One region of the Pelomonas margarita genome, then DNA from elsewhere that is predicted to be linked to it. Evidence: predicted binding sites of a transcription regulator. Region 1 holds the regulator's gene; each other region holds the start of a gene.
The links. Region 1 encodes sigma-54, which starts transcription at its own class of promoters, with help from an activator protein. Its sites were predicted from a motif close to TGGCANGNAANCTGCTTT; they were not measured.
Positions count from the first base shown of each region.

Region 1 (5,119 bases):
CGCAGCGTGTGCTTTGGCGTCAGCCAGTCGCGCCAGTCGACACGGCGGGCTAGCGAGTAGAGGTCGTCTTCGTGGCGGTAGGGGCCTTCGATGATCTCGACGAGCACGCGCTGCGCCAGCCGGCTCTCGAGGTTGATGCGCATGACGTCCTCGGCCGTGCCGAGCACGCCGCAGCCGCCTCGCAGGGCTTCGACCTTGCTGCGCACGCCGGGCGGCAGGAAGCGTTTGAGCTCCTCCTCCAGCAGCGGCTCGACGCCACCGGGGCAGGACACGAAAAGGGATAACTTGTTGGGCAGGCTCACGCCGGCATTGTCGCCGGCCCTAAACTGGATAGCGTTATCCAAGCCTGGAGCCTGCCCGTGAAGCGAATCGTTCTGTCCCTGGCTTTCCTGTTCGGCGTTGCGCAGGTCCAGGCGACTGACCCGGCGCCGGCCTACCCTGCGCACACCATCCCCAACACCCAGCTGCGTGCGCTGCCCAAGAACGCCGACGGGCGGGCCTACCAGCTGCACATCCACCTGCCGGGCTCATTTGCCAAGGAGTCCCAGCGGCGCTACCCGGTGCTGTACGTGACCGACGGCTACTGGGACTTCGCCACCGTCGTCGCGTCGTACAACAACCTGGCCTACGACAAGGTCGTGCCGGAGTTCATCGTCGTGGGCCTGGGCTATGCGGGCGACTACCTGGACTACGGCGAGTTGCGTGGCTGGGAGCTGTCACCGGTGAAGCTGGGGCCGCTGGCATTCGGCACCGGCCATGCCGACAAGTTCATCGCGTCGCTGCAGAAGGACATCTTCCCGCTGCTGGAGCGCGAGTACCGTGCCGACCCGGCGCAGCGCTATCTCGCCGGCAGCTCGCTGGGTGGGCTGTTCACGCTGCACGCGATGTACGCCAAGCCGGAATTGTTCAAAGGCTACATCGCGGCCAGCCCGGCGGTGGTGGTGGGGGGCGACTGGATCATTGGCCAGGCCAGGGTCTACGCCGCGACGGGCAAGCCGCTGAACGCGCGGTTGTATGTGACCGGTGCCGAGCATGAGTGGCCTGGATTCCTGGCTGGCATCCAGCGCTACCAAGCGCTGCTGCCGACGCTGAAGCATCCTGGCCTGGTGTTCCAGAACCGCACCATCGATGGCGAACGCCATGCCGGCACCAAGGCCGAGAGCTACACGCGCGGCATGCGCTTCGTGTTCGAGCCGCTGGCGCCGGAGACGGGGCCGTCCAAAGACTGACGTCAGGCGCCTGCGGAGGCCTACTCGGCCGTCGTCGTCGGGCCGGGCTTGTTGACGGTGATGCGGCAGTTCGCCGCGATCGCGTTGTTGATCGCCGAAAGGGTGTTCTCGGTCACGGTGTAGGCCACCGTCTTGCCATGGGCCTTGAACAGCTTGGCTGCGGCCTCGTCCACGCAGAGCTGCTTGATCTCGGCCGGGGTCTGGCTTTCAAGGCCCACGTAGGTATTGGCCACGCTGTTGGCGGGGGCGACAGCCGGCTTGGGCGTTTCCGGCGGCGCTTTTTTGCTGGTGACCGACTTGTAGGTGTCCTTGGCCACCTTGGCCGTGTCGGAGACCACGCCGGGCAGCTCGATGCTGACGCAGCCGGTCAGCACGGGCAGGGCCAAGAGGGCGATGTATGCGACTTTCATTGTTTTCTCGGCTCCTTTTTTAACCACGCATTCTCACTGCCCGCCGAGCCCCTCAACGCGAGCTCACTGGCGCGCGAAGCCCAGCAGGTCCTGGTTCAGCCGGTCCTTGTGCGTGTCTGTGATGCCGTGCGGGCCGCGAGCGCCCTTGACCAGCTTGGCTGTCGCACGGCCATCGTCTCGAGGGGCACGATCTGGTCATCGGCACCGTGGATGACCCGTGTCGGCACGTTCACCTTCTTCAGATCCTTGCGGAAGTCGGCGTGGAAGAAGGCCTCGATGCCGTCGTAGTTGGCCTTGGCGCCGGCCTCCATGCCCTGCACGGCGTGCGGGTGGCGCTGCATGACGCGCCGCAGCGCGATGGACGTGGGCTACGGCAGCTCGCCTCAAGGCGGCGAGCTTGCACGGCCGTGACGTCAGCGGGCCCGCACCACGCGGACCTGGAAGGGCACGCCGTCGATCTCCAGGAAGTAAGCGCCAAAAAGGCCTCGATGCACGACCACCTTGGGGTCTTGCAGGTCGTACAGCGCCTCGCTGTCATCGGCGATGCGCCAGACCTGGCCGTTCTCCAGCTCCATGCGCTGGTTCGGCCGCCAGCCCTGGAAGCGACCGCGAATGCGGCTCTCGACCTGCTGCAGTGCTGGCGGGTTGCCGGCGGGCGGCTTGACGGCCTCCTGGCCGAATTTCGCGACCGCCTCGGCTGCGTGCGCGACGGATTTGGTCGTGGCCGCTGGCGCATCTGCGGGCAGGCTGATCGCGTCATAGCAGCGCAGCCGGCTCGCGGCGTCCACTTGCTGGCGGCAGGTCTTGACGTCGCCGGTCAGGTCTTGTGCGCCGGCAGCGCAGGCCATGCCGCCACAGCTGCTCAGCAGCAGCGCCGTGCACAGGTTGCGGATCATGCGAGCTCCTTACAGCGCCTTGCGCAGGTTGGCGGGCGCGATCTTCATCGCCTCGCGGTACTTGGCCACCGTGCGCCGCGCGCACTGGATGCCTTGTTCGTCCAGCATGGCGGCCAGCGCGCTGTCTGACAGCGGCTTCTTGGTGTCCTCGGCCGCGACGAACTGCTTGATGAGCGCGCGCACGGCGGTGCTGGAGGCCTCGCCGCCGGCCTCGGTGCTCAGCCCCGAGCCGAAGAAGTACTTCAGCTCGAAGGTGCCCCAGCTCGTGGCCATGTACTTGGCCGTCGTCACGCGCGAAATAGTGGACTCGTGCAGGCCCAGCTCGTCGGCAATCTCGCGCAGCACCAGCGGCTTCATGGCCAGCTCGCCGTGTGTGAAGAAGCCTCGCTGGCGCTCCACGATGGCCTGGCTGACGCGCAGGATGGTGTCGAAGCGCTGCTGGATGTTCTTGATGAACCAGCGCGCCTCCTGCAGCTGCCCGCCCAGTGGCGAGTTGCTGATGCCGCCGCGCGTGGCGCGCAGCGCGTTGGCATAGAGCTCGTTGATGCGCAGCTTGGGCGCCACCTCGGGGTTGAGCATGACGCGGAACTCGCGGCCCACCTTGCGCACGATGACGTCGGGCACGATGGCCGCGCTGGCGCCCTGCGCGAAGCGCCGGCCGGGCTTGGGCTCCAGCCGCGTGATCAGCGCCTGGGCCTCGCGCAGCGTGGCCTCGTCGGCGCCCGTCTCGTTCATCAGGCGGCGCATGTCGCGGCGGGCCAGCAGCTCCAGGTGACCCTGGCAGATGCGCAGTGCGATGACCTGGGGCACGCTGCGAGGGAGTGCGCGCAATTGCAGCGTCAGGCACTCGGCCAGGTCGCGGGCGCCGATGCCGGCGGGGTCCAGGCTCTGCAGCAGGCGCAGCGCGATGCGCAGGTGGTCCAGCAGTTGCTCGCAGTCCTCGTCGTCGTCGGGCACCAGCGCCGCGGCCAGCTCTTCCAGCGTGTCTTCCAGGTAGCCGTCTTCGTTCAGCGACTCGATGAGCACGTGCAGCGCGGCGCGGTCCTCGCGCGACAGCGTCATGCCGGCCAGCTGTTCGGCGAGGTGTTCGGCCAGCGTCGTGCCGGCGGACTCCTGGCTCTCGCGCTCGCCGTCGTCGTCGCTGCCGGCTGAGCTGCTGCTGGGCAGCTCGCGGATGCCGTCGAAGTCGTCGCGCTCGGTGCCGTTCTCCCAGTCCTCGCGCTCGGTGCCGCCGAAATCCTCGCCGGACAACTCGGCGGCCTCACCGCCGTCGGATTCTCCGGCCGAGGCCTCGGTGCCGCTCTCGGCGGGCGCGTTGGTGGCCAGCTCCGGTGCGCTGACGCTGAACTCCTCTTCCGCCTCCAGCAGCGGGTTGGCGGCCAGCATCTGCTCGACTTCCTGGTGCAGCTCCAGCGTGGACAGCTGCAGCAGCCGGATGGATTGCTGCAGCTGGGGTGTCAGCGCGAGGTGCTGACTGAGGCGGACTTGCAGCGTCTGTTTCACCGCTACATCCGGAAGTGTTCGCCGAGGTAGACCTTGCGCACGTCGGCGTTGGCCACGATCTCGTCGGGCGTGCCTTCGGCGAGCACAGCGCCCTCACTGATGATGTAGGCGCGGTCGCAGATGCCCAGCGTCTCGCGAACGTTGTGGTCCGTGATCAGCACGCCGATGCCGCGCCCCTTCAGGAAGCTGATGATGCGCTGAATCTCCAGCACCGCGATCGGATCCACGCCGGCGAAGGGCTCGTCCAGCAGGATGAAGCGCGGCTGCGTGGCCAGCGCACGGGCGATCTCCACGCGGCGCCGTTCGCCGCCGGACAGCGCCGGTGCCGGGCTGTCGCGCAGGCCTTCGATGGACAGGTCATGCAGCAGGCCGTTGAGCAGCTCGTCGATGCGGGCCTTGGACAGCGCCTTGCCGCGCTCGTCCTGCTGCAGCTCCAGCACAGCGCGGATGTTCTGCTCGACGGTCAGCTTGCGGAAGATGGAGGCTTCCTGTGGCAGGTAGCTCAGCCCCAGCCGGGCGCGCGAGTGGATGGGCAGGCGCTGCACTTCGGCGCCGTCGATGCGGATGATGCCGGCGTCCGATCGCACCAGGCCCACGATCATGTAGAAGCTCGTAGTCTTGCCCGCGCCGTTGGGGCCCAGCAGGCCCACCACCTCGCCGCAGTCCACGCGCACGTGCACGTTCTTGACGACCTTGCGCACGCCATAGGTCTTGGCCAGGCCTTCGGCCTCGAGCCGGCTGCCGCCGCAGCTGGCTGGCGGAGTCTGGGCGACGCTGCGGGTCACGACGGCTTGCCCGGCTGCAGCGTCGTCGACGGCTTCAGCGGCAGCGTCGGCGCGGGCGCCGAGCTGGCGTCGTCGGCCGCCTCGGCGCGCGGCATCACGACGATGCGGGTGCGGCCGTTGGGGTTGGGCGAGGCGCTGCCGCCTTCCAGCGTGGCCACCTCGGTGCGGCTGTTGTAGATGATGACCGCGCTGGCCATCTCGTTCATGACCATCGCGCCGCGCGTGGTGCGCACGCGGGCATTGCCGATGAAGCGCACGACCTCCGTGCGTGTGTCGTACTCGACCTGGTCGGCCGT
Region 1 is NZ_JBIGHW010000009.1:149,366-154,484, reverse strand. Features, by position in the region: gene ACG0Z3_RS16735 (THUMP domain-containing class I SAM-dependent RNA methyltransferase) at 1-302, opposite strand, end outside; gene ACG0Z3_RS16730 (alpha/beta hydrolase) at 360-1,229, shown strand; gene ACG0Z3_RS16725 (hypothetical protein) at 1,250-1,639, opposite strand; gene ACG0Z3_RS16720 (alpha/beta fold hydrolase) at 1,735-1,980, opposite strand; gene ACG0Z3_RS16715 (hypothetical protein) at 2,053-2,535, opposite strand; gene ACG0Z3_RS16710 (RNA polymerase factor sigma-54) at 2,545-4,038, opposite strand; gene lptB (LPS export ABC transporter ATP-binding protein) at 4,041-4,823, opposite strand; gene lptA (lipopolysaccharide transport periplasmic protein LptA) at 4,820-5,119, opposite strand, start outside.

Region 2 (5,119 bases), on a different contig from region 1:
ACCTGCACGAGGTGCAAGCGGGCGACACCTACCTCTTCTGCTCCGACGGCCTGTCCGACATGCTGCCGGACGACAGCATCGCTGCGTTGCTCAATGCGCACGCAACGCTGCCGGAGGCGGCGCAGGCACTGATCAATGCGGCCAATGACCATGGCGGCCGCGATAACATCGCTCTCATCCTGGCCCGCGCGGAGGGCCGTCAACGCACCGAAGGGCGGGGCTGGTGGCCCTTCGGACGGCGTGGCGGCAACTGACATCCCCGCCTGAGAGTCGCGGCACGAACAACAGAACTTGAGGTCATTCATGGGCAAACTGGTGGTTTCGCTCGACGGCGTCGTGATCAAGGAGGTGCAGATCACCAAGGACAAGACCACACTGGGTCGGCGTCCCTACAACGACATCGTCATCGACAACCTGGCCGTCTCGGGTGAGCACGCCGTGCTGCAGATGGTGGGCAACGACGTCTTCATCGAAGACCTCAACTCCACCAACGGCACCTACATCAACGGCAAGGCGATCAAGAAGCAGCTGCTGGCGGACAACGACACCGTCGAGATCGGCAAGTACAAGATCAAGTTCCTGCTCAATGACGGCGGCGACTACGAGAAGACCATGATCCTCAAGCCGGGCGCGGCCGTGCCCGGCCTCGGCGGCAGTGCCGGCACCGGCTCCTCCTTCGGCGGCCTGGGCGGTGGCGCTCCCGCCGTCGGCCCCGCAGCCATCAAAGTGCTGACCGGCGCGGCGGCGGGCCGCGAGGTCGCGCTGACCAAGGTCGTCACAACGCTGGGCAAGCCCGGCGTGCAGGTGGCCTCCATCACCAAGCGCCCCACCGGCTATGTGTTCGCCCACGTCGAAGGCGCCCAGCGCCCCAGCGTCAACGGCATCCCGCTGACCGGCGAATCCATGGCGCTGCGCACCGGCGACCTCATCGAACTGGCCGGCACGCAGATGCAATTCGTGCAGGGCTGAGGGCGCACGCCGCCAGCCCCAGCGGCGGCGTGACATCCTCACGCCGGGGATGGCCCCAACCCGGTATTCCGACCGACAGCCCCCGGGGACGGGTGCGTACATTCTTGGCTCCACCTCGCACACTGCGAGGCCACCGATCCCGAGCCACCGCACCGCATGAACATCCGCGTCCTGGGCTGCTCCGGCGCCATCGCCGCCGGCTGCAAGACCACTGCCTTCCTGCTGGACGACGATGTCCTCATCGACGCCGGTACCGGCGTGGGCGACCTGCCGCTGGACGCGCTGGCCGCCATAGACCACATCCTGCTCACGCACTCCCACCTGGACCATGTGCTGGGCATCCCGCTGCTGGCCGACGCCGTGCTGCGCCTGCGCGCTGCGGCCGGCCGCCCGCCCATCCAGGTCCACGCGCTGCCCGAAACCCTGGCCGCGCTGCAGCAACACGTCTTCAACGGCGCCATCTGGCCCGACTTCACCCGCCTGCCCAGCCGCGAGGCCCCGGTGCTGAGCCTGCACCCCTTCCAGGTGGGCGACCGGCTTGCACTGGGCGGCCGCTTCGTGGAGGTGCTGTCGGCGGTCCACACCGTGCCCGCCGTCGGCTTTGCCGTGGACGGCGGCCCGGCCAGCGGCCACGCACACTGGGTGTTCACCGGCGACACCGGCCCCAACCCGGCCTTGTGGCGCCGGCTGGCGGAACTGCGGCTGTCCCACCTCGTCATCGAGACCGCGTTCAGCGACGACGAGATCGCGCTGGCCCATGTCAGCCAACACCTGTGCCCCACCGACCTCGGCCAGGAACTGAGCCACCTCGACGGCAGCGTGGATGTGCGCATCACGCACATCAAGCCCGGTGAGATGGATGCCGTCATGCAGGGCGTGCAGCGGCTGGACAGCCCACACCGCATCTCCGCCCTGCAGGCGGGCCAGGTGATGTCGCTGTAACAGCGCGTGAGCTCGGTTACACCCACGGCGCTTCGGCGCCGTTTTTCATGCCTGACGTTTCTTGCCCCAATCCGCCCATCTGACAAAACGCGGCAGCGCGAAGTGACGATTTTTGTCAGCGCCCGCCGAACTGGGCCGTCAATCGTGCGCTTTTGCACGCGCCCAGGCCCTCAAAAAGCTGGCACGCGCCCTGCATTCAAGGGGACTGTCCTCACCCCCAACCCCTCTCCCTGGAGTACTGACATGCAACTGAACGCACGCACCCAAGCCCAGAAGGGCTTCACCCTGATCGAACTGATGATCGTCGTGGCCATCATCGGCATCCTGGCCGCTGTGGCGCTGCCGCAGTACCGCACCTACACGTCGCGCGCCAAGGCGGCCAACGCGATCACCGTGGGCGATGCGTACAAGAGCGCTGTCGCGCTGTGCATCCAAGAAAAGGGCGGTGTCAAGACCGGCTGCAACCTCAGCACGAATGGCATTCCCGCTACCGTGGCTACCAAGGAAGTCGCTTCGGTGGCCGTGGTAGACGGCGACATCACCCTGACGCTGAATGACATCGGCAAAGACACCGCTGGCAAGACGATCACGTTCAAGGTCGCGAACGTCGTCGGCGACGCCGTGATCTGGAACACCGATACGACCATCACTGGTACCGACAATACGGTTCTCATCGAATCGCTCAAGAAGAACAACGCCGGCACCTGACCTGCCGAGGTTTGAAACAGAAAAGGGGCTTAGGCCCCTTTTTCAGTTTTACAGCGCCGCCGCGCCACGTCACTACCAACCATGGAACGCGACACGCCCGCCACTGCAGCGCTTGCCGCCAGCATCACCTATCTGGCTGTCGCGCCACTGCTGCCGTTTGCGGTCTCCAGCCACGACGGCAGCCGGCTCCTGCAAGTGGGCTTGCTGGCTGTCGTGACCAGCCTCGCCCTGTTCTCGCCGGCGGTACCTGAATGGACGAAGCACCGGTCACTATTGGGCTGTGGCGCCGCCAGCCTGACTCTAGCGCTAGGGTCGCTACTGACGGCAGCGCAGTTCGGCGCTGCGGCTCAAGAGGTGGCGCTGCTGTTGGGCTTGGCCGTCGTGGCACGCCAGGCGTACCGCGCGGCACGAAGCGCGGCGGTCGGATGGGTCTACGACGCGCTGCTAGCCGCTAGCTGCGCGTACTTCACGTTGACCCTCGGCATCTATGCTGCAGCGCTCGCCGAAGGGGCGCCGCTGAACGCGCGCATGCTGCATCTGGGCTTCGACAACCCACGCTTCTTCAACCACGCCCAGACGCTGGCTGTGCCTGTGCTGCTGGGCTGGTCTGTGGCAGCCCCTGGCCAAAAGCGGCGACGTGTTGCGCTGGGCGTGGCATCGCTGCACTTCGCCTGGCTGTTCATGGACCTCGCGCGGGCCAGCCTGCTGGCGCTGGCTGTCGCCGCCGTCTGGTGCGCATGCGTCGGGGCCACGGCCCTGTGGCGCCGACTGGCACTGAGCGCGCTGCTGGGGGCGGGGCTGCATCTGTCGCTCTTCGTCGCCTTGCCGCGCTTGCTGAACCGGAACTGGGCAGGCCAGTTCGCGAGTGTGCAAGAGCTCGGCAGCAGTCATTCCCGCGACCTTCTTCTGTCTGCGGCGCTGGAACAGATCCAGGCCCACCCGTGGCTCGGCGCCGGCCCCATGCATTTCGCCGCGCTGGCTCACCCGAAAGGCGCGCACCCACACAACCTCTATCTGCAATGGGCTGCCGAGTTCGGGCTGCCGTCGCTGCTCCTACTTCTGGCCCTGCTGCTGCTGCCGCTGTGGCGGGCCTCGACAACGTTACGGCAGACCCGCTCGACACAACACGGAATGACAGCTGCGCTGGGCGCCGCGATCGTCGCCGCCTTGGTGGATGCGGGTTTCTCAGGCAACTTCGTGATGCCGGTATCGCAGGTCTGGATCGCGTTGGTTTATGGGTTACTGTGGGCCGAACTCCCGCACACGACGGCCCTGTCGCAGCGCAGGCGCGCAAGCCTGCTGCCCATGCTGCCGCTGATGACGGTGCAGCTCTGGCTGGCAGCCGTGACCTGGCAGCAATGGCAGTACGATCCGCCGCGCATTTCCGACCTCAGCCCGGTCACGACTGCCGACCAGAAGCCGCGTCCGCGGTTCTGGCAACAAGGCTGGCTCTGAGGCGGCCGCTATCCCGCGCATTGCGGGTCACAACCTCCGATTGACCGCACATGACCGGTTCCAGGTCCCCGGCCGCATTGGCCGATACGAGCATCCCCGCTATCGCGCTGGCCACGCTCCTACCCCCGCTGCTGGCCTTCAACCAGACCCCCGCCGCCACGCTCTACAACCAGCTGCTCGCGCTGGCCGGCTGGGGGCTGGCACTGCTGCTGTGCGCGCGTGCCGTGCCGAACTGGCGCGGCGGACTCACGTCGCCCGCCTCGCTGGCGTTGGCGCTGCTGTTCGTCGCCCCACTCTCATCCGTGCTGTGGCGTGGACTGCCGCCGTCGCTGGGCTTGGGGGCTGCGGCCATCCTGGGCGCGGGGCTGGCGGTGCTGCTGCTGGCGCAAGGCCTGTCTCCCGTTGCGCGCCGCACGGCCGGCGAGGCGCTGGCCTGGGGTCTGCTCGTCACTGGCCTGCTCACCGTGGCCATCAGCCTGGTGCAGGTGTTCGCGCCGGACCTGGCCAACGGCACCGTCATCGCCCGCTCCGGCATTGCCGGCCGGGCCGTGGGCAACCTGCGCCAGCCCAACCACCTGGCCAGCCTGATGATGTGGATGGCCGTGGCGGCCGTCTTCATCACTGAGAAGCGAGGCTGGCGCGCGCTGCTGGCGCCGCTGCTGTTCGCGAGCGTGTTCACGGTGGTGTTGAGCGCGTCACGCACGGGCTTCATCGGCATCGCGATGCTGGCGATCTGGGGCCTGGTGGATCGCCGGCTGTCGCGCACGGCGCGCCTGGCGCTGCTGGCCACGCCGCTGATGCTGGGCCTGAGTTGGTGGCTGATGGCGCAGTGGTCGGCTGAGGGCCATGCCTTCGGTGCCGCGTCGCGGCTGTCGGAGGGCGCGGGCTCGCCATCGCGGCTGGCCATCTTGCGCGACGCCTGGGCGCTGACGCTGGCGCATCCGCTGGTCGGCGTGGGCTGGGGTAGCTTTAATTTCGCATGGAGCCTGACACCGTTCCCCGCACGCCCGATCGCCTTCTTCGACCACACGCACAACCTGCCGTC
Region 2 is NZ_JBIGHW010000015.1:38,912-44,030, reverse strand. Features, by position in the region: gene ACG0Z3_RS20355 (Stp1/IreP family PP2C-type Ser/Thr phosphatase) at 1-254, shown strand, start outside; gene ACG0Z3_RS20350 (FHA domain-containing protein) at 304-969, shown strand; gene ACG0Z3_RS20345 (MBL fold metallo-hydrolase) at 1,126-1,911, shown strand; gene ACG0Z3_RS20340 (pilin) at 2,155-2,619, shown strand; gene ACG0Z3_RS20335 (O-antigen ligase family protein) at 2,701-4,074, shown strand; gene ACG0Z3_RS20330 (PglL family O-oligosaccharyltransferase) at 4,125-5,119, shown strand, end outside.
Region 2: the regulator sigma-54 is predicted to act here: its motif matches at 2,091-2,108, upstream of ACG0Z3_RS20340 (pilin).

Region 3 (5,119 bases), on a different contig from region 1:
CCAGACCTATCTGCGCATGGGTGAACCGGCCAAGGCCCTGTCGACGCTGCAGCCTTTGCTGGTCAGTGGCAGCGCTGGCGCTCTCGTGCATGGGCTGGCGGGTGAGGCCGAGTTGCTGCAGGGGCATCTCGAGGCGTCGCGCGCGCAGTTTGAGCGGGCCGTCAAGCTGAACCCGAACGACACCGCCAGTCTGACCAAGCTGGCACTGGCCAGGCAGGGAACTGCTGGCTATGCGGCAACCAAGGCATCACTGCGCAAGATAGCCGCCGAGGACAGGGTCGCGACCAGTGCCGATCTGGCCCTGATCAGCCTGCTGCTGGCCAATCAAGAACTGCCGGAGGCGTTGAAGGCCATCGATTCCATCGAAGCCAAGTTGCCAAAGAACCCCTTACCCCACAACCTGCGCGCCAAGGTTCAAGTGCAGGTGGGTGATATCGCCAGTGCCCGCGCGAGTCTCGACAAGGCTTTGGCCATCGACCCCACCTTTTTCCCTGCCGTTGCCAGTCATGCCGCGCTAGACCTGCGCCAGCAGAATCTCGTGGCGGCCAAGGGCCGTTTCGAAGCCTTACTCAAGGCCAAGCCCAAGCACGTGGAGGCCTTGCTGGCCCTGGCCAAGCTCAGTCAGGCCGAGGGTGCTTCGCCGGCCGTGATCACGGATCTGTTGGCGCAGGCGATTCGCGGCAATCCGACGGAACCGGCGCCACGCTTGCAGCTGATTGAACTGCAACTTGGCGCCAAGGACATCAAGGCCGCTCAGGCGACAGCCCGAGAGGCCATCAGTGCGCTGCCGGACGAGCCCGATCTGCTGGATGCGCTCGGACGTTCCGAAGCGGCCGCCGGCGAGATCGAGCAAGCCCTGGCCGCATTCAACAAGCTGGTGACGCTGGAGCCCAAGTCAGTCCGCCCCTTCATGAGGTTGGCTGGTGTGCAGGTGGCGGCCGGCAAGGCGGCCGCTGCCGAGCAGAGCCTGAAGAAGGCGTTGTCGCTGGACGCGACACATTTGCCGGCTCAGCAGGCGCTGGTGAAGGTTGCGCTTGCCAAGGGTCGGGCGGACGAAGCGATTGCCATGGCTCGGGAGGTGCAAAAACAGCGTCCGAGCGAAACCACCGGCCTCGATCTCGAAGCTGAAATTCACCTGGCAAAAGGCAAGTCCGCCGAAGCGGTCGACGTGTACCGCAAGGCGCTCAAGACGCGTCCGGCCAGCATCCTGGCGGTCAAGCTGCACATGGCGCTGCGCGGTGCCAAGCGCGACAGCGAGGCCGCGCAGTGGGCGGAAGATTGGATCAAGGCTCAACCCCGCGATGCCGGATTCCCGGCCTATCTGGGCGACGTCGCCCTGCGCCAGCAACAGTTTGACGTTGCCGAGCGTCAGTTCCGTCGAGTGGTGGAGCTGTTGCCCGAGAACAGCGATGCGCTGAACAACATTGCCTATGCGATGGCAAGGCAGGGCAAGTCGGGCGGCATGGCGTTTGTCGAACGCGCCTTGAAGTTGCGCCCCGACAGCCCGGGCTATCTGGACACTCAGGCTGCGGTGTTGGCCGCCGACAAGCAACTGGTGCGCGCGCTGGAGGTTCAGCGGCGTGCGGTGACCCTGGATGGGGACAACGGCATCCTGCGCCTGAACCTGGCCAAGCTCTTGATCGAAGCCGGCGACAAGGCTGCAGCCAAGAAGGAGCTGACTCCCCTCAAGGACATGGGTGTGCGTTTTGCTGCTCATGCCGAAGTTGCCCGACTGTGGGCTGCGCTCTGACGGGTGTCGGAATTCTTTTCAGTGGCCGAAATGAGCGCAACATGCTTGTGGAAAAATCTAACCGGGACAGTGACTTGCGTCGTCTGGCACGGTGTGTGCTTTTAAAGGGTGTCACTGAGGCAAATCGGCCTCGGTTTAGCCAAGGGTCGGAATCATGATCAAGCATTCGAAAGTCAAGACGATCGCCGCAGTCGCCAGCGCCTGCGCCGCTCTGTTCGCCGCAGCGCCTGCCAGCGCTTATGTCTACGCTGTTTCCAAGCTGGAAATCAAAGATCTGGATATCGGCATCGTCCCGGCTGGCGCAGCCAACACGGCTATCAACGACGTCGGTGCGGCTTCGAACTACACGTTCAACCTCACGAACACGGCGTCCTTCACGCCCATCGGTGGCGTGACTGCCACTGACAGTGGTGGTGGTTCTTGCACGGGCCAGGTTTTGCCGAGCCCGAGCACTCTTTGCAACAACAGCGGCGGTCCGATTTTGGGCGCCAAGGTTGCAAACGCACCTGGCCTGCTTTCGCTGCGTGCTGAAGACAACTTTGCCATCCTGGGTTCGAACAACACGCAGAGCTACAGCAATGCGGACTCGGAAATCACGACCGCCAAGTTGGTGAATTTGGACGGCACCAAGACCAACACAGTTCAGATTGCTGAGTCGCTGCTGAACGTGAACGGCACGGCCAAGGCCAACACAGAGGTTAAGTCGACGACTACGCTGCTGACGTCGATCTTTACCACCAGCGATACCGACTTGTATGTCTCCTTCGAGGCGCTGCTGACCCTCAAGGGCAACATCGCCGAAAGTTCGGGCGGGGTCTACACGTCTTCTGCCGGTTCCAATGTGACGTTCACGCTTTCCAACAACATCACCGGCGACGAGTGGACCTGGAACCCATCGGGCAACACGGCCACAAACAACTGCGTGGATCAAGACGACGTTGTGGCTGCGAATTGCACGGAATTGAATGACGGCGGCAACCTGAACGTGACCCGCTCGCGGTCGTTCAACCCGTCTGGTTACGACGCATCGTTCGATAGCTTCAAGAGTTTTGGCCTGAAGATTGCCAATCTGGCTGCCGGCAGCTACTCGCTCTCGCTTCAGGCAACGACTACGACGTCCGTGGATCGCTTGCATGTGCCTGAACCGGGCTCCTTGGCCCTGGCTGGTTTGGCACTTCTGGGTTTGGGTGCTGTGAGCCGTCGCTCGCGCAAGCAGTGATTGGTTGAACAGGCCAGCTCTTGGCTGGCCTGTTCGCCAGTGCGCACTCGATGTGCACATTGCCAAAAAGAGACAAAAGGGAGCGCATGCATGCGCTCCCTTTTGCTTTGGCTCTTTGCGCCCTGCTTCGTGGCGGGGCAGACGTCCACAGTCATTGCTAGGAACGGTGCGGGGTGGCGGAACGTTTTGGGCTGACCGGTCCAGCCAAGGTGGCTGGCCAGGTACGAATTGGCCACGCCGTGGAAGCGGGGCATCCAGCCTTTGATCCTGGCGTGATACGCGTTGGCGTTCTGAATGTGCCAAGCGCCCTGGGCGCCAACAGCTGGCACGCTCAAGCCGACAGGCTCGCCGCTGGTGGCGATGCTCTGACGCAGCCCCCTCCCCCCTGACTGGGGGTGTCGGCAGCGTTGACACTGCCTGGGCTGGAGTCCGCAGTGGACGCTGCAAGTCCATGATTTATATGAAGAAAAAGCCAGGCCTGAATCGTGCTTACTGCTGACTGCAGCGCCGCGCAAGGGTCGTTGCGCCCTGAAATTTCCGAACGCAGGTCCTCCATGACGCGCTTTAACCGCCTTTTCGCCGCCGCCAGCCTCGCCCTTGGCCTCGCTAGCTCGGCGCTCGCCGCCCCCGTGCTGATGCACGACTACACCCTGAACGGCACGCTGGCCGATGCCCTGGGTGGCCCCAGCCTCGTGGCGATCAATGCCGGCGGCACCGATGGCACGATCGGCGCCACCGGCTTCAGCTTCCCGAAGAACTCCGGCCTGCAATTGACCAATGGCAGCTTCAATGCGGCCAACTACTCGATCGAGATGGCATTCAGCTTCGACGAGATCGGCAGCTGGCGCCGGATCATCGACTTCAAGGAGCGCAGCACCGACACCGGCCTGTACAACCTGAGCGGCGCCATCGCCTTCTACCCGTACACCACCGGCAGCGGCCTGTTCGCTCCGGGGCAGATGGTGAACATCATCATCACGCGCGACGACGCCACCGACATGTTCAATGTCTATGCAAACGGTGCTTCGGTACTCAGCCTGCTCGACACGGCCGGCGATGCGGTGTTCAGTACGGCGAATGAGACCGTCAATTTCTTCCGTGACGACCTTCCAGTGCCCAACGAGGCCTCGGCGGGCTTTGTCGACCGCATCCGCTTCTTCGACGGCGTCCTCTCCGCCACCGAAGCCCGCTGCCTGCAGACCGCCGATCCGGCCGCCTGCGGCGTGGCCAGCGGCGGCACCGTGCCGGAGCCGGCCAGCTTGGGCCTCGTGGGCCTCGCACTGCTGGGCCTGGGCGCCGCCCGCCGCCGCCGCGCCTGAGCCCGCCACGCCTGGGTGGCAAGGTCACTCAGATCCTGGGAAGCCCCGCCAAGACGGGGCTTTTTCATGGCCGGCGAACACTGCGTCGTGCGGCGAAAGCCAGGCTCACTTCGCCAGGTCGACCAGGCCGGCCCTCGCCAGCGCGTCGCGATGCTTCTACTTCGCGGCATCGAGGATGCAGGCGCTGTTCAGCGCAGATCGTCGCTTTGATGTGTAGCTTTCGGCGCTTGAATCTTCGACTCGTGACCCGGTGACTGATTCAGGTCCCCGAGTGTGAGTCCGACTTGAAGACGCGGAGTACAGCAATCGCTGCATACCGGCCGACTTGCCGGCCAGTCGAAATTGGGCAATCGGGCGCAAGCGTGACCTCGACCACCCGGACAGGCCGCAGACCCGAATCGCAACGCTTCGGGCATCGCCTGGCGCCTCAACATGTCGTCGCGTGCCTCGTCCCCGCGCCGGCCTGCCGGCCCGCGCAAGGACTGGCGAGCACTACCGCCCGCCCAGCACGCGCAGCAGCGTGACGCGGTTGGCCTGCTCGGTCTGGCGCAGCGTCACCAGCGCTTGCTGGGCTGTGGCGAGCGTGCGTTGCGCGTCCAGCAGGTCCAGCTGGCTGCTGCCGCCCAGGCGGTAGCTCTGCTCGGCCAGGCGCAGTGCCAGCTCTGCTGCTGCCACCTGGGCCTGCTGGGCCTGCAGCCGTTCGGCCAGGCTGTCGCGCACGGCGAGCGCATCGGCCACCTCGCGGAAGGCCGATTGCAGCGCCGCCTCGTAGCTGGCCAGCGCCTGGCGGCGGCTGGCCTCGTTGGCGTCGACCTGCGCGGCGCGCGCGCC
Region 3 is NZ_JBIGHW010000004.1:477,117-482,235, forward strand. Features, by position in the region: gene prsT (XrtA/PEP-CTERM system TPR-repeat protein PrsT) at 1-1,750, shown strand, start outside; gene ACG0Z3_RS10765 (EDSAP-1 family PEP-CTERM protein) at 1,905-2,969, shown strand; partial or broken gene ACG0Z3_RS10770 (IS1595-like element ISPels1 family transposase) at 3,170-3,280, opposite strand; gene ACG0Z3_RS10775 (LamG-like jellyroll fold domain-containing protein) at 3,524-4,288, shown strand; gene ACG0Z3_RS10780 (efflux transporter outer membrane subunit) at 4,781-5,119, opposite strand, start outside.
Region 3: the regulator sigma-54 is predicted to act here: its motif matches at 1,835-1,852, upstream of ACG0Z3_RS10765 (EDSAP-1 family PEP-CTERM protein).

Region 4 (5,119 bases), on a different contig from region 1:
GGGGCTGAAGATGCGCATCCAGTCCAGCAAGGTGCTGGACGCGCAGATGCGCGCACTGGGCGCCATCCCGCAGGTGATGGCCTTCAGCGAGCTGCGCCAGGCGCTGCAGACCGGGCTGGTGGACGGCACCGAGGGCGTGCCCAGCAACTTCCTGACGCAGAAGATCCACGAGCTGCAGAAGCACATGACGCTATCCAACCACGGGCATCTGGCCTATGCGGTCATCGTCAACAAGAAGTTCTGGGACGGCCTGCCGGCCGATGTGCGCGCCGCGCTGGACGGCGCGCTGAAAGAGGCCACGGCCTACGCCAACGCCATTGCCTCCAGCGAGAACGAGGCGGCGCTCAAGGCCATCCGCGCCAGCGGCCGCACGCGCATGCACATGCTGACGCCGGCCGAGCTGGAGGCCTGGCGCGAGGCGCTGATGCCGGTGCACCAGGAGATGCGCTCGCGGCTGGGGCAGGCCACCATCACGGCCGCCTACCGGGCGGCGGGCTTCGTGCCGCCTTGAGAGGTCACCACGTCGGACTACAGACGGTTCAGCTACACGAAGGTTCAACGGCCCGTGGTTCCCTTCGAACTCTTGGGCCGGAAAGCTCATAGTTCGCGGGAAGGTGGCAGCAGCTGCCCTGTGTTCGCGCAAGCGACCCGGAAATCGCCTCTGAGCGTGTGAGCTGGAAGCCAAGAACAGGCGGCTCAAGAAGCTGCTGGCCGAGGCCGTATTGGACAACGAGGCGCTGAAGGTGGCCTTCGGCGTAAAGCGCTGAGTCCAGCGGCGAACTGCTGTAAGAGATCGACATGACCGGCAAGCCCAGCGCCCTCGCGTTCCTGGGGCAGCGGTGCAACGCCCCGCACCAAGGCACGCTTTTTGCACTACGTTCGTGCATGGACACGCCCCCATTCCCCCTGCCGGGCCTGCGCGTGCTGCTGGCGGACGCCGGCCAGCGCCGCAGCCCGGTCATCCGCCTGGAACTGATCCGGCTGCGCTGCCAGCTCGTCGATGTGCTGGACCTCGTGGCCGAGCCCGATGCGCTGGCGCTCACGCTGGCCCGCCAGGCGCCGGAGCTGCTGCTGATCGACTGCGAGCAGCCCACGCCGGCGCTGCTGGCGCAGCTGTCCGAGGCGCAGGCCCGCCAGCCACGGCCGGTGCTGCTGGTGGCCGAGCAGATGTCGTCCGCGCAGATGCGCGCGGCGCTGCAGGCCGGCGTCAGCGCACTGCAGTTGGCCGGGCTGCCGCCACAGCGCCTGGGCGCGCTGCTGCAGCTGGCGCTGGCCCGCTTCGAGCATGACCAGGCGCTGCACGCCGAGCTGCGCCACACCCAGACCCAGCTGGCCGAGCGCAAGCTGGTGGAGCGCGCGCGCGGCATCCTGATGCGCGAGCAGGGGCTGGACGAGGAGGCTGCCTTCCAGCGCCTGCGTCAGCTGGCCATGACGGGCGGCCAGACGCTGGCCAGCGTGGCCTCGCGCCTCATCGACGCCGACCAGCTGCTGCGCCCGCGCCAGTAGCCCGGCGCGCACCGCGATTGCGCGCCTTCGCCGCCTTGGGGCGCCACGCACCAAGAATCACGACCCCAGGACGCACCGGCATTGCGCAAACCGCACGCCGGGGCGGCCGCATGGCGCCAAGCGCGTGCGAAAGCAGGGCGCCAGCGGCATGCAAAAGCTGGCACGCAACCTGCTCAAAGAAGGGTGAGGCCTGCAATGGCGCAGGCCTCTCGGGCCAGCCGGCATTGACTCGGTTGGCACTTCGGGACAACGGCGTCCGACCTCCCCCATTGCGCTCTCGCTGTCCGCCAGCGTGGGCGAGAGCGTGGCCGCGACGGCGTTGAGCCCAGCTTGACTCAGGAGCCCGTGATGACCGCCTTCGATAACTCGACGACCACGCCCAACCCGCAGCGCCGCAGCCTGCTCGCCGCCGCGGCCGCCTTGCCCTTCGCCGGCCTTGCCGGTGGCGCCTGGGCGCAGGGCTCCGACAAGCCTGAAAAGGAAGAAGTCAAGATCGGCTTCATCCCGCTGACCGACTGCGCCAGCGTCGTGATGGCCTCCGTGCTGGGCTTCGACAAGAAGTACGGCATCAAGATCATTCCCACCAAGGAAGCCTCGTGGGCCGGCGTGCGTGACAAGCTGGTCAACGGTGAGCTGGACATGTCGCACGTGCTGTATGGCTTGATCTACGGCGTGCATCTCGGCCTGGGCGGTCCCAAGAAGGACATGGCCATGCTGATGAACCTGAACAACAACGGCCAGGCCATCACGCTGGCCAAGGCACTGGCCGACAAGGGCGCCGTGGACGGCCCGTCGCTGGCCAAGGTGATGGCCGCCAACCCGCGTGAGTACACCTTCGCCGGCACCTTCCCGACCGGCACGCACGCGATGTGGATGCACTACTGGCTGGCCGCCGCGGGTATCAACCCGCTGTCTGGCGCCAAGCTCATCACCGTGCCGCCGCCGCAGATGGTGGCCAATATGCGCGTGGGCAACATGGACGGCTTCTGCGTCGGCGAGCCCTGGAACCACCGCGCCATCATGGACGGCATCGGCATCACCGCCAACACGACGCAGGACATCTGGAAGGACCACCCCGAGAAGGTGCTGGGCACGACGGCAGAGTTCGTCAAGAAGTACCCCAACACCTGCCGCGCCGTGATCATGGCCGTGCTGGAGGCCAGCCGCTGGATCGACGCCAGCCTGTCCAACAAGCTCAAGATGGCCGAGACGGTGGCGCAGAAGGCCTACATCAACACCGGCGTCGATGCGATCAACCAGCGCATCCTGGGTCGCTATCAGAACGGCCTGGGCAAGACCTGGGACGATCCCAACCACATGAAGTTCTTCAACGACGGCGCGGTGAATTACCCGTATCTGTCGGACGGCATGTGGTTCCTGACCCAGCACAAGCGCTGGGGCCTGCTGAAGAGCCACCCCGACTACCTGGGCGTGGCCAAGCAGATCAACCAGACGGCGCTCTACAAGCAGGCGGCCGGCGCCCTCGGCATCAGCATCCCCAAGAGTGACTTCCGCACCGCCAAGCTGATGGACGGCGTGGTGTGGGACGGCAAGGACCCGGCGAAGTACGCCGACAGCTTCAAGATCAAGGCGGCCTGATCATGGTTTCAGCAGTTTTCCATTCGCCGCGGGACACCGCCTCGCCCGCCGCCAGCGCGGCTACCACGCCGGTGGCCGCAGTCAGCCGCCCCGCCAGCCCGGCCGCCGAGCAGCCCAAGGTCAAGCCGCCCCGGCGGCCGTTCGACGGTCGCGGCCTGGCGCTGCGCGTGCTGCCACCGGTGCTGAGCATCGCGCTGCTCATCGGCCTGTGGGCGCTGGCCACGATGAAGGGAGGCTCGTTTCCAACCCCGGCGGCCACCTTCGATGCCGCCGTGCAGCTGTTCGCCGACCCGTTCTACCGCAACGGTCCGAACGACCAAGGCATAGGCTGGAACATCCTGAACTCGCTGGGCCGCGTCGGCATGGGCTTTGGCCTGGCAGCGTTGGTGGGCATCCCGCTGGGCTTCATCATCGGCCGCTTCGAGTTCGCCAACCGCATGGTGTCGCCGTTGATCGCGCTGCTCAAGCCCGTGTCGCCGCTGGCTTGGCTGCCCATCGGCCTGCTGGCCTTCAAGAGCGCCAACCCGGCGGCCATCTGGACCATCTTCATCTGCTCTATCTGGCCCATGGTGGTGAACACGGCGGTGGGCGTGCAGCGCGTGCCGCAGGACTACCTGAACGTGGCCCGCGTGCTCAAGCTCAGCGAGTGGAAGGTCATCACGCGCATCCTGTTGCCCGCGGTGCTGCCCTATGTGCTGACCGGCGTGCGCCTGTCGGTGGGCACGGCTTGGCTTGTCATCGTCGCGGCCGAGATGCTGACCGGCGGCGTGGGTATCGGCTTCTGGGTCTGGGACGAGTGGAACAACCTGAACGTCGCCCACATCATCATCGCCATCGTCGTCATCGGCACTGTCGGGCTGTTGCTCGAGTGGCTGCTGCTGACACTGGCCAAGCAGTTCACCTTCGACGGAGATTGAGCCCATGAAACCCTTCATCCAGGTCCAGAACGCCGAGATGGTGTTCACCACCCGCAAGGGCCGTTTCCATGCGCTGCAGAACGTCAGCCTGGACGTGCAGCGTGGCGAGTTCATCACGCTGATCGGCCACTCGGGCTGCGGCAAGTCCACGCTGCTCAACCTCATCGCCGGCCTGCTGACGCCCACCGAGGGCGCGCTGATCTGTGACGGCCGCGAGATTGCCGCGCCCGGCCCCGAGCGCGCCGTCGTGTTCCAGAACCACTCGCTGCTGCCCTGGCTGTCCTGCATGGACAACGTGCTGCTGGCGGTGGAGTCGGTGTTTGGCGGCAAGGAGAGCGCCGCGCAGCTCAAGGTGCGGGCCCGTGCCGCACTGGAGCTGGTGGGCATGAGCCATGCGTTGCACAAGCGCCCGCAAGAGATCTCGGGCGGCATGAAGCAGCGTGTGGGCATCGCCCGGGCGCTGGCCATGGAGCCCAAGGTGCTGCTGATGGACGAGCCCTTCGGCGCGCTGGACGCGCTGACCCGCGCCAAGCTGCAGGACGAGCTGCTGAAGATCGTCGCGCGCACGCAGAGCACCGTCATCATGGTCACGCACGATGTCGATGAGGCCGTGCTGCTGAGCGACCGCATCGTCATGATGACCAATGGGCCGGCCGCCACCATCGGCGAAATCCTGGCCGTGGACATCCCGCGCCCGCGCGTGCGCGTCGAGCTCGCCGAGGACGCGCGCTACATCGCCGCCCGCAAGGAAGTCATCGACTTCCTCTACACGCGGCACGCTCACGTCGAGCAGGCGGCCTGACGCCTGGGCCCACGGCGGGCCCGATTTGCGGTCGGATTTGGCGGCGCAGGCCGTCCTGTCTACGTGCCGGGCTTCGGGTGTGCCCGGCTGGCGGTTGCGGTTCTAGCATCGGCGTCCTGTCGTGCAAGGAGAGCCCGTCATGGCGCAAGACGATGCCCGCCCGGACCACCCCACGCTCGGCCGCTGGCATGCGCTGCAGGCGCTGGCCGACCGGCTGGACGGGCTGCTGCGTGCGCCCGATGCGACGGACGACTTTCCCGCCGCGCTGCATGCAGCCACGCGAGAGCTGGACCGC
Region 4 is NZ_JBIGHW010000007.1:67,663-72,781, reverse strand. Features, by position in the region: gene ACG0Z3_RS13925 (TRAP transporter substrate-binding protein) at 1-511, shown strand, start outside; gene ACG0Z3_RS13920 (ANTAR domain-containing response regulator) at 886-1,506, shown strand; gene ACG0Z3_RS13915 (CmpA/NrtA family ABC transporter substrate-binding protein) at 1,855-3,105, shown strand; gene ntrB (nitrate ABC transporter permease) at 3,108-4,022, shown strand; gene ACG0Z3_RS13905 (ABC transporter ATP-binding protein) at 4,027-4,824, shown strand; gene ACG0Z3_RS13900 (HD-GYP domain-containing protein) at 4,964-5,119, shown strand, end outside.
Region 4: the regulator sigma-54 is predicted to act here: its motif matches at 858-875, upstream of ACG0Z3_RS13920 (ANTAR domain-containing response regulator).